DNA from 3 places in the Sphingobium sp. KCTC 72723 genome. Region 2 is predicted to be linked to each of the others. Evidence: predicted binding sites of a transcription regulator. Region 2 holds the regulator's gene; each other region holds the start of a gene.
The links. The regulator LexA, encoded in region 2, represses DNA repair genes until DNA is damaged. The targets are predictions, from matches to a motif close to GTTCCNCNCTTGTTCT.

Region 1: a site for LexA is predicted at 1,869-1,884, ahead of SPBM01_RS19915 (transcriptional regulator). Genes of this name have one in related genera too.
Region 3: a site for LexA is predicted at 1,687-1,702, ahead of SPBM01_RS21640 (toprim domain-containing protein). Genes of this name have one in related genera too.

Annotation. Positions count from the first base shown of each region.
Region 1 is NZ_CP060388.1:4,107,301-4,110,577, forward strand. It holds gene SPBM01_RS19910 (hypothetical protein) at 122-628, opposite strand; gene SPBM01_RS19915 (transcriptional regulator) at 935-1,690, opposite strand; gene SPBM01_RS19920 (SOS response-associated peptidase) at 1,930-2,589, shown strand; gene SPBM01_RS19925 (hypothetical protein) at 3,082-3,277, shown strand, end outside.
Region 2 is NZ_CP060388.1:977,151-980,427, forward strand. It holds gene glp (gephyrin-like molybdotransferase Glp) at 1-1,128, shown strand, start outside; gene lexA (transcriptional repressor LexA) at 1,467-2,141, shown strand; gene SPBM01_RS04925 (ComEC/Rec2 family competence protein) at 2,132-3,277, opposite strand, start outside.
Region 3 is NZ_CP060389.1:44,614-47,890, forward strand. It holds gene SPBM01_RS21630 (hypothetical protein) at 1-229, shown strand, start outside; gene SPBM01_RS21635 (helix-turn-helix domain-containing protein) at 416-1,441, shown strand; gene SPBM01_RS21640 (toprim domain-containing protein) at 1,721-2,572, shown strand; gene SPBM01_RS21645 (hypothetical protein) at 2,554-3,277, shown strand, end outside.

The DNA of each region.
Region 1 (3,277 bases), 1.2 Mb from region 2:
TTAGGTCAGGGCATCGAGACACGACGGCATATCCATGCCGACTGTTGCCACCCGATCTTCTCATTAAAATCGAATGTAGATAGGGGGTATTAACGTAGCAACGTAACAAATTTTGCCACGGTTACGCTGGCCGAGCGTCGTTGCTGACCTGCGACCCGGAAGTGATCCGCGCGTCTACCGTCGTTAGCCAATTCTCAAACTCCCATTCGTCTGCGGTCAGCAGTCTCGGGATCAGGGTGCTGGTGCGTCTGCTGCCGAAGAGTCCCGCGCGTTTGGGCGCGTGATGAAGCACGACGACGGGGACTTTGTTTCTGCCGCCTATCTCCTTACGCTCGACCCTGTATATGTCGGCCCAGCCCAAAGCGATGGGATGTCCCGCGCTGCGCAGGCGCACGCCGGTGTCGTCGCTCTCCGCTGCCACGCAGCCAGAAGCCACAAGCACCACTAGCTTTATCGCACAGTGTGCGAAGATCGCCGCTAGTCCCAGTAAAAGCACCATCATGCCGTTTTGCCCCAGCACGCCGTGCAGCGCAGCGTAGCGACCGCTGCGGCTTGGCTCTGGCATGTCCAGCGCAAACACGGCGCAGACGATGGCTATTGTCGAAACAAGGATTGCAGCCAAGATCATGCGTCAGGGCCAGTATTTCAGGATCATATGCTTGCCTCCACATCCCTGCTGACCTTGAGCGTTTGGCGTTAACAATTGGTGGCCTACGCTACGCTGCTACGCTGTGACGGTCTTTTTGGGGAGACGAGGGGCTGTGGATGTTCGGCGTTGCCATAACTCCCGCCGCAATGGTCGGGCGGGCGTCATAATGGGTGGATGGCGGAAAGGCAGGTTTTGGTGTTCGAACTGCGAAAGTGGATGTCCAGCGAGGAAACGCCTAGCGGATCTTATAATTACTTCTCCGACCGTTTCAGGTGAGAGGTGCGGCTAGTACTCAGGACCGCGATTCCAAGCATCTAGTTCTACTTGAATTGCCCGCACCTCCGCGTTTCTTTCGCCTGCATTTAAGCGAACAATCTCCAATTTACCTTCCCAGCGATGCTTAGAAGCTAAAAGAAACCTCCTGCGATCTCCTTTCGCCAGACGCAGTTCGTCGCGGATTTCTATCAATCGCCGCCGGCAAATTTTCATCTGCTCATCCAAGTCGCCCGGCACTCCTGCCAGTATGTGCTGGCCACGAAGGGCCGCACCACCTCGTTTGCGCGTTTGACCCGTAGTCACTCTGATTTCCAGCAGCAGCGTACTGATCGACGTTCGAACTTTTTCGCCCGGCGTCTCTGGGAATTGATCGTCCAGAAAATGGAAGTTGAGCGCTTGAATGTGGGATGCGATGTTTTGGTCGGTGAACGAAACTGGTAACCAGTTGTGGGCAAACTCATTCCGAATTTTGCGGAGCCTATCAAAGTCGCTGGCTTGGTGGGGCGTCAACAGACCGAGTGCATCTGCCATGCGGAGGCGGGCTGAGAACGTGCCCAGTGGGGCGTTAAAGCCATCAAGAAGCTTTTCTGCCGACTCACCCGGTATAAGGTATGCTTGGATTAAATCGCGCAGAGCCTCTTCTGCGAAGGCCGCGAGAGACAGTATCAGCGCTCTTTCGTCAAGATCAGCAATCATCGAATTGAGGCGGTTTAAATCGCTAAAAACATCGTCTTGTTCGGTTTCCAGTCCCTTCGCTTTAGCCATTAGTTCGCCCTAGATTTGTGAAATTTTGACGTCGTCATGCTCGCTCAATGACCGCTTTGAGGTATCTACGAGATAGTTTTCAAGGTCCAAAAATGGTCGGCGTCCGACCGTCTGCTTTTCTAACGCCTGAACCTGAACGAATGACCGGTTCCAGGAAACAGAAATTACCCGTTGGACGGCAACAAGTGGCGCACTACCGACATTGACAACCCCGGCTTGTGGCGCGACCTTTTCACCGCATGTGCAACCTCTACACCCTTCGCACGAGCGCGGCCGAGGTTGCCTCGCTATTCGGCGCTGCGCCGCCGCTGGCGACGAACTCTCCCGACGAGACTGTGCCCGGCCATCCAGGGTTGGTTGTGCGGGAGTTAGAGGGCCAGCGCGTTGTGCAGTCCATGACCTGGGGCTTTCCGCTGCCACAGAAAAGCAAGCGCTCTGGCCAGCCGATAAAGCCACTGCCGGTAAATAACGTGGCGGACCTGGCCAAGCCTATGTGGCGCGGTATCGCGCCCAAGCCGCGCTGGCGCTGCATTATACCTGCCACTGGCTTCGCGGAGGCGGAGGGCGAGCCCCGGCGCAAGACGCGAACTTGGTTTTCGGTAAAGGACCAGCCTATATTTGCTTGGGCGGGTTTCTGGCGCGAAAGCGTGGAGTGGGGGCCAGTGTACACGGGCCTAATGACAGGCTGTAACGAAGCGGTGCGGCCTTACCACGATCGCATGCCGGTACTGTTGCATCCTGACGAGCACGATCGCTGGCTGCAAGGCGACATGGACGACGTGATCGGGTTCCAAGCCAGGCGCTATCCACCCGCGCTGATTGTTGTGGAGCGTACAAGCGAGCTGTGGATTAAAAGGGCGGGCGCGGCGCAGGCGGGCGCTGAAAGCCGCTGGCTCTAACGCACGACGTTCGCCAAGCCTGGTGTTACCGTGCTACGCTGGATCAGGACTATCTGACGCGGCTGTTGGTAAGCGGGCCCGGGCTGCCTAGCCAGTCCACTTACTCAACATCGAAATTCAATCATGACATTTTATGTAGCACCGTAGCAGAGGCGGGCCTTGGCCTTCTTCGCTGCGGCATCTCCGTGGCTCTCGTGTAGCCAAAACATGGTGCCGCCCGTCGTCACTTGCCAAGCCACTGGGCAAGCGGCAGAAGGTCGGCACCGCTGGAGACAGCGGTGGGGCGTGGAAACCTCTGAAGAAACCAGCCGGTCACAGATTTTCTGGGGCCGGGTGGCATGCGCGCATGTCCAGCCGGTTCTGCCGGTAAAGGCGCATGCGCCTGTGGGTTTCTCCAGGTTTCCAACATCCGGCTTTCGGCCGTCGCCCCAACATCAACATGGGGCGACGCCGGGGTGGATGTAGCGCGTGGTCCCGCGACAGGGGACGAGCATGAGGACCAACCGATCTACATTTGCAGCAATCGCGACAAGCACCGCTATCATGCTGGCTGGCTGCTCGGAGCCACGACCCGCTGCTCAGGATGTTCAGTGGTCGCTGGAGCCACTTGCCGACAAGCAGGGCTATCAGTTCAAACTGGTTGCTAACGTGACGCCCGGTCTCGGCGGATGGTATCAGCCCGTCATCA
Region 2 (3,277 bases):
ACGCTCTTGCCAGCAGAGCAAACTCCGCTCGTCGCCTGCACCGGCCGCTGGCTGGCGCAGTCCATAATCGCCTTGCGCGACCAGCCATGGGCCGCTCTGTCCGCGATGGACGGCTATGCCGTGCGCGCGGCCGAAGAACCCGGCCCTTGGCGCATCACTGCAACCAGCAGCGCCGGTGGCCCGCCCCCCGCATCGCTTGGCCCCGGCGAAGCCTGCCGCATCTTCACCGGCGCGCCTCTGCCGCCGGGTGCCGACGCCATCCTGATTCAGGAAAATGCCGCCGTCGAAGCCGACCTGCTTCGCGCCATCGACGGCACGCTGGCCACGGGCCGCCACGTCCGCCCCGCCGCATCCGATTTCGGGAATGGTGCGCCCCTGCTCGAAGCAGGCGCACGGCTCGGCCCGGCACAGATCGCGCTGGCGGCACTGGGCGGTCATGGCCAGCTCCCCGTCCGCCGCCGCCCCTGCATCGCGCTGATCTCGACCGGCGACGAACTCGTCCCGGCCGGCGCACCAACCCCACCGGGCCGCCTGCCCTCCTCCAACGCGCCGATGCTCGCCGCCCTGCTGGCCGCGCTACCCTGCGATGTGATGGATCTGGGCATCGTGCCGGACGATCTGGACGCTATGGTCGCCGCTCTCGCCCGCGCAAAGCAGGCCGACATCATCGTTTCGACTGGCGGCGCATCGGTCGGCGATCATGATCTGGTCCGCCCCGCCTTCGCTCAGGCTGGCGGCACGCTCGATTTCTGGAAGATCGCCATGCGTCCGGGCAAGCCACTGATGGCCGGTCGGCTGGACAGCGCGCTGTTCCTGGGCCTGCCAGGCAACCCCGTATCGGCCTTCGTCACCGCAACTTTATTCCTGCTGCCCCTCGTCCGCCACCTGTCGGGCGCGCACGATCCGCTGCCGCCAACGCTCGAAGCGCGCCTCGCTTCCCCCCTGCCGCAAACCGCCGAACGCGACGATTATCTGCGCGCACGTCAGGGCAAGGATGGAATCGTTACGGTAACGTCACAGGACAGCGCCGCCACTGCCGCCCTCGCCATGGCCGATTGCCTCATCCACCGCCCCGCCGGATCACCAACCGCCGCGCAAGGCGAAAGCGTCACGATAATCCCGCTTTAGCCACAAATATATGTCAGCAATGCTGTCTTTCTCCGACCATATCCTCGCGATGGTCGCGATCGCCAAATTGCCGCTCACCTTCCTGAAATCGCACGCCATTTCCCCAACGCCGACGATTGGCGTCATGGTCTGTCCGGTGCCGATCGTTAGCAGGGTAAGGAATTTGGGGCATCATCACTCTCTATGTCCATCTTGCTGTCTCTTTTGTCGGCAGCATGATCGCAAAACCCCCTTGCCCCCATCTCGTTCCCGCAAATGCGACGGGTTGCAGCGGCGCTTGACTTGCCCCGTTCCGTTTACTAACTGTTCTTCATACGTTCCACGGAAGGACCGCAGTCATGTTGACGCTCAAGCAGCAGGAATTGCTCAGCTTCATTCAAACCCGGCTGGATGAAGGCGGCGTGTCCCCCTCGTTCGAGGAGATGAAGGACGCGCTCGACCTGCGTTCCAAATCCGGCATCCACCGGCTCATCAACGCGCTGGAAGAACGCGGCTTCATTCGCCGCCTGCCCAACCGCGCCCGCGCGCTCGAAGTGTTGAAACTGCCCGACGCCATGCACCGCACGCCCGCTGCCCCGGCAAAACCCAAAGCCGCGCCCAGCCTGCCGATGCTGCCCACGGCGGCCAATGACGTCATCGAAATTCCCCTGCACGGCCGCATCGCGGCAGGTGTTCCGATCGAAGCGATGGAAGGACAGAATATGCTCTCCGTCCCCGCCGCCCTGCTCGGCGCGGGCGATCATTATGCGCTCGAAGTCTCCGGCGATTCGATGATCGAAGCGGGCATATTGGACGGCGACTTCGCCCTGATCCAGCGCACCGAAAGCGCCCGCGAAGGGCAGATCGTCGTCGCCCTGATCGACGAGCATGAAGCCACGCTCAAATTTTTCCGCCGCGAAGGGCCACGGGTCCGGCTCGACCCGGCCAACAGCGCCTATGAACCGCAACTTTATGATTCCAATCAGGTGCGGATTCAGGGCAAGCTGGCCGGACTGCTGCGCCGCTATAACTGAGGACGGGCCAAGTTACGGCGCGGTGCTGGGCGCGCGATCCACGGATGCGCGTCGCCCGGCTGCCGCACCGTCCTGACCGAACCATTGGCCAGGTTGATGGCGACGCCACCCGTCCGCGCCAGCAACCGGCGGTCGATTTTCAACCAGCGCGGCCTGCACCAGCGCGGCAATCCCCGGTCGGCGATCACGATATCCGCCGCCGCGCAGTCCTTCTCAAACTGCACCCGCTCCACGAACATGGAATTGCGAGTCATCAACACCGCCCATGTCCGCTCGCCCGCCCGTACCCGCGCCGCACATAAATCCGCCGAACAGCGCGCCTCCGGCAAACCCGCCAGCGCATCCAGCGGCCCGTCATAGCCCGCACTCTCCGCCAGCGTATCGCGCACATAATCTCCCGCTCCGGCACGCAGCAACGCCATCCGCCCCGTCGCCATCCGCACCACGACATGGCGGCCATCGCCCGTCACCAGCAGGTCAGGCGGCGACTGCATCAGCATCGCCGCCACACCGACCACAACCCCGCCAAGCCCCAGCCACCGCCCCCCGCTGCGCCACAACAGGCACCACAACAGCCCGCCGATCGTTACCCCGAACGTCCATCCCGGCATGGCCGGCGTCACCATCATCGCCATCGGCTGCGCCGCCACGCCATGGGCCAGCACCAGCAACAGGCCCAGCGCCCGTTCGGTCAGCCACCAGAATGGCGCGCCCAACCCCGCCAGATCGAACAGCAAAGCCAGCGCCTCCAGCGGCATCACCACGAACGTCGTCAGCGGAATCGCGATGATATTGGCGAACGCCCCCAGCATCCCGGCCTTGTGAAAATGAAACAGCGCGATCGGCATCAGCACCAGTTCGACTGCGATCCCCGTCATCAACGTCGCGGCCAGCACCCGCATCCCCTTGCGCATCACCCCCTCGTCCCGCGCCGCCGCAAAGGCCCGAAACCCCGGATGCTCCGCCAGCGCGACCAGCGCCGTCACGGCGGCAAAGCTCATCTGAAAACTCGGCCCCGCCACCGCTTCGGGCCAGAAGGCCAGCACGACCAGCGCGCCCGACGCCACCAGCCGCAGCGTAATCGCGTCCCGCCCCATCGCCAGCCCGCCCAGCACCAGCAACGCCGCGACGCACGA
Region 3 (3,277 bases), on a different replicon from region 2:
TGCGGCTGAGCTGGTTCCACCGCCCCCGCCAGACGATCACATGAATATGAAGCAGATCGCCGTGCATATACCGCGCGAGCATCATGCCTTCCTTGAAGCCATCGCACATCGAAATCGTGGCATCCCGCTAGGGGCCGCGCTCGAAACCATTGGTGCCTACGTCAAGGATTTGACGCCAGCACCCGTGCAACTGCCACTGATCGAAGAAGGGGGAGCCGTGAGCGGATAAACGAAGCCCGGCACGAGGCCGGGCATCGGGGTTGCTATCAGGTGGTTGGCGCCACTTAAATCGCAAATCTGTCATTCAAAGCTAGTGATTAGATAGACCTCCCCGAACCCACTGTCAAGAAACAGCGCGTCTCGCGCCACGTTATAGCTTTGCCCGCGAACGGCCTTCCACATGGGAGGACGAACGATGCTGCTTACCCTTGAAACAAGCCTCGCTGACGTGCCGACAGGCGCAGTCGCGGAGCTGCGCGCCTTCGGCATTGTTGATGCGGACATTGCCGCCGCGTTCGAGCTTCAACAGAAGCAACGATCATGCGGCGTGCCGGTCCTGCCACTGGCCGTCATTTGCGGCGTGCGTCCACTCGAACGCGGCACAAAGACAGGGCTTAGCCACACCGCCTCGCGCCTCATCGGCACAAAACCCCGCGGCCGCACAAGTCGGGGCGGTACGCACGTCACAGGGCGGCCCGTATGGGCGAACAGCGTCAGGACCGGGGATGCGGCCGAGGCCGAATTTGTCCGGCCCGTCTCATTCGATCAACTGAAAGAGCTTCGCCGCGCCATCCATCTGATGTTCGAGCGCGCGCGAGATCTAGCCGCCGAAGCAAGGCAGGGTGGCGAGCTAACGCCCGAACAGCATAAGCTGACACTCTTCACCCGGTCTTGCCGAGATATGCTCCTCAAGATCGTGGACGAGCTGCGCTATCGCAAAGGCTGGTGCGTGCCCTCTTATGAGACGCTCATGCGCTGGACGCGGCTTGGCCGACGCACCGTGAAATACTCGCTCGACCGGCTGCGCGAGTTGGGCTTACTCGAATGGATCAGACGGTACGACTACACCCGCGACAGCCAGCACGGGGCGCGATCCGAACAGACCTCCAATCTCTACCGCTGCCATGTCCCTCAGTGGATCGGTAAGATGATCGGGCTTTTCTCCCCAGTCCCCGAGGATGAGACGCAGCGCCGGGCTGACAGCTTGGAGCAACACGCGGATATGCTCGCATCGGTCGGAGCAATCGAGCGCCGCCGCCTTATGCCCGACGACCCAGCCCAGCGGGCGGCACTGATCCTGGCCGCCGAGCGCTCCGCTGCCCGGCAAGCCTCAGATGCGTATTCCCGTGGGTGCAATAACGGCACTGCTCCTCATACAGTTTTATATTCTATCTCTACGGAGAAGCGGAGTTGCCCTAGTCGGGCAACGATTCAGCCCTGACGGGCATCGAGGCGGCACGCTAACGGCTTCGATTTCGCCATCAGCGCCAGATCAAAGGACAGGACCGTCGGCTTCGCCGCCGGAATGCTCCCCAGGTGGAGCAAGCGGCTATGACAGCTTCATATTACTCCCCGTCGCGCTTGCTGCCCGCTTTGAATGGCCTCAGCGTCAATATGCGGCTCCGTTTGAAGGGAACGCGATCCGACTTTTCAAAGCCTAAAGCGATAATTCGGCGGGTTAGCGATTGTCCGCTTTTGTTCAATACGCTATTACCGGACTATGAAACTGACGCCGACCGCCGCTGCTAAAGAAGCTGTGAAACGCCTCAACGGAACGTGGCACGGGTCTTACGGCAAGGCGCGTTGCCCGGCACATGAGGATCGCAGCCCGTCGCTTTCCGTCACACCTGGGAAAGACGTGGTGTTGTTCCACTGTTTCGCCGGTTGCAACCAGGCCGAGATAATGGCTGCGCTATCCCGGCATGGCGGATATGTCCGCCCTACAGAACGCGACACTACGCCGCCTGTTGCCCGCGACCTGGCACCGCTGGCGCGCGAGCTATGGAGCAAGGCGTTGCCGATCGCCGGCACCCCTGCCCAACTCTATCTTGAAATGCGCAAAATCGGCCATTCAACAATTGGCCGATATGAGCCTGCATCGCTTGTCTACGAAGAAGGCAAAAAGCTGCGCCTGCCGGCGCTGCTCTTGCCAATCACCGAGCGCCGCCAAGTCATCGCTCTCAAGCGCATCTTCGTGGACCGGGCAGGAAATAAGAACGGCAGTTTGGTCGAACCCAAACGCACCCTCGCTCTACCGCGCGGCGGCTCAATTCAGATCGGCCGCATCGAGGCCGACCATCTGAATCTGGCCGAGGGCTTTGAAGATGCCGAGTCCGTCATACGCATGTTCGGTTTGACGGGATGCTGGTCTGCGAACGGCATCGAGCAATATGCCCACCTCGTAATCCCCGATCATGTCCGCACGATCACAGTCTATTCCCAGCACGGATCAGCCGCGACCCGTGGCCTCGCCAAAGGCGAGGCAAACCTGACCGCAAACGGGCGCCGTCTATCCGTCGAATTGCCGCCTATCGGCGGCGATTGGAATGACGCATGGCGAGCCGCCGCGTGAAAGCTCAGATAGGTATTTTGCTCGCAGGAGCCGTCATTCTTGGCGCGGTTTTCGTGCAATCTCACCCTGATTTTGTCGCGCATCCTCCCCATAGCTCGCGCGAGGCCTGCGGCCAGTTCTTCGATCCGGCGAATTGTCAGGCAGCGGCGACCTTCGCCGCAATCAATGCAAAACAGCCGATCCGCCAGATCGTCTTGCCCTCGATCCCCGACCCAGCTCGCACACCTGGCGCGATCAATCCCGTGATCACCCAAGACAATATCGCCGCTACCATCTGCAAAGGCGAGTACCAGGCCGAAAAGTCGCCGCCGCCTTCGTGGAAGGCCGCGGCGACCCGCCGCCTTGTTGAAAGTCTCTATCCCGGCGAAAATCCCGACGATTTTTCACTCGACTATCTGGTGCCAATCTCTCTTGGCGGGGCGGTGGCCGATCCGCGAAATCTATGGTTGCAGACGTGGACCGGGCCTGACCGCGAGCTGAAAGACCATCTCGAAATGCTTCTGACGAAGATGGTCTGCAACCGCCAGATTGCGCTTTCGGTCGCGCAGCAGCGGATCGCTGGCGATTGGCGCGACACGTATCAGCGCGCGATGACGCCGAAAAATCTCGCTCAGTATCAAATGCCTTTGAAATGGGCCGTGTCGCCCGAGCAGTTTCCCCCGTTCACGTCCCCTAATGTCGGCCAGATCGAGGGGCAACGTGCCC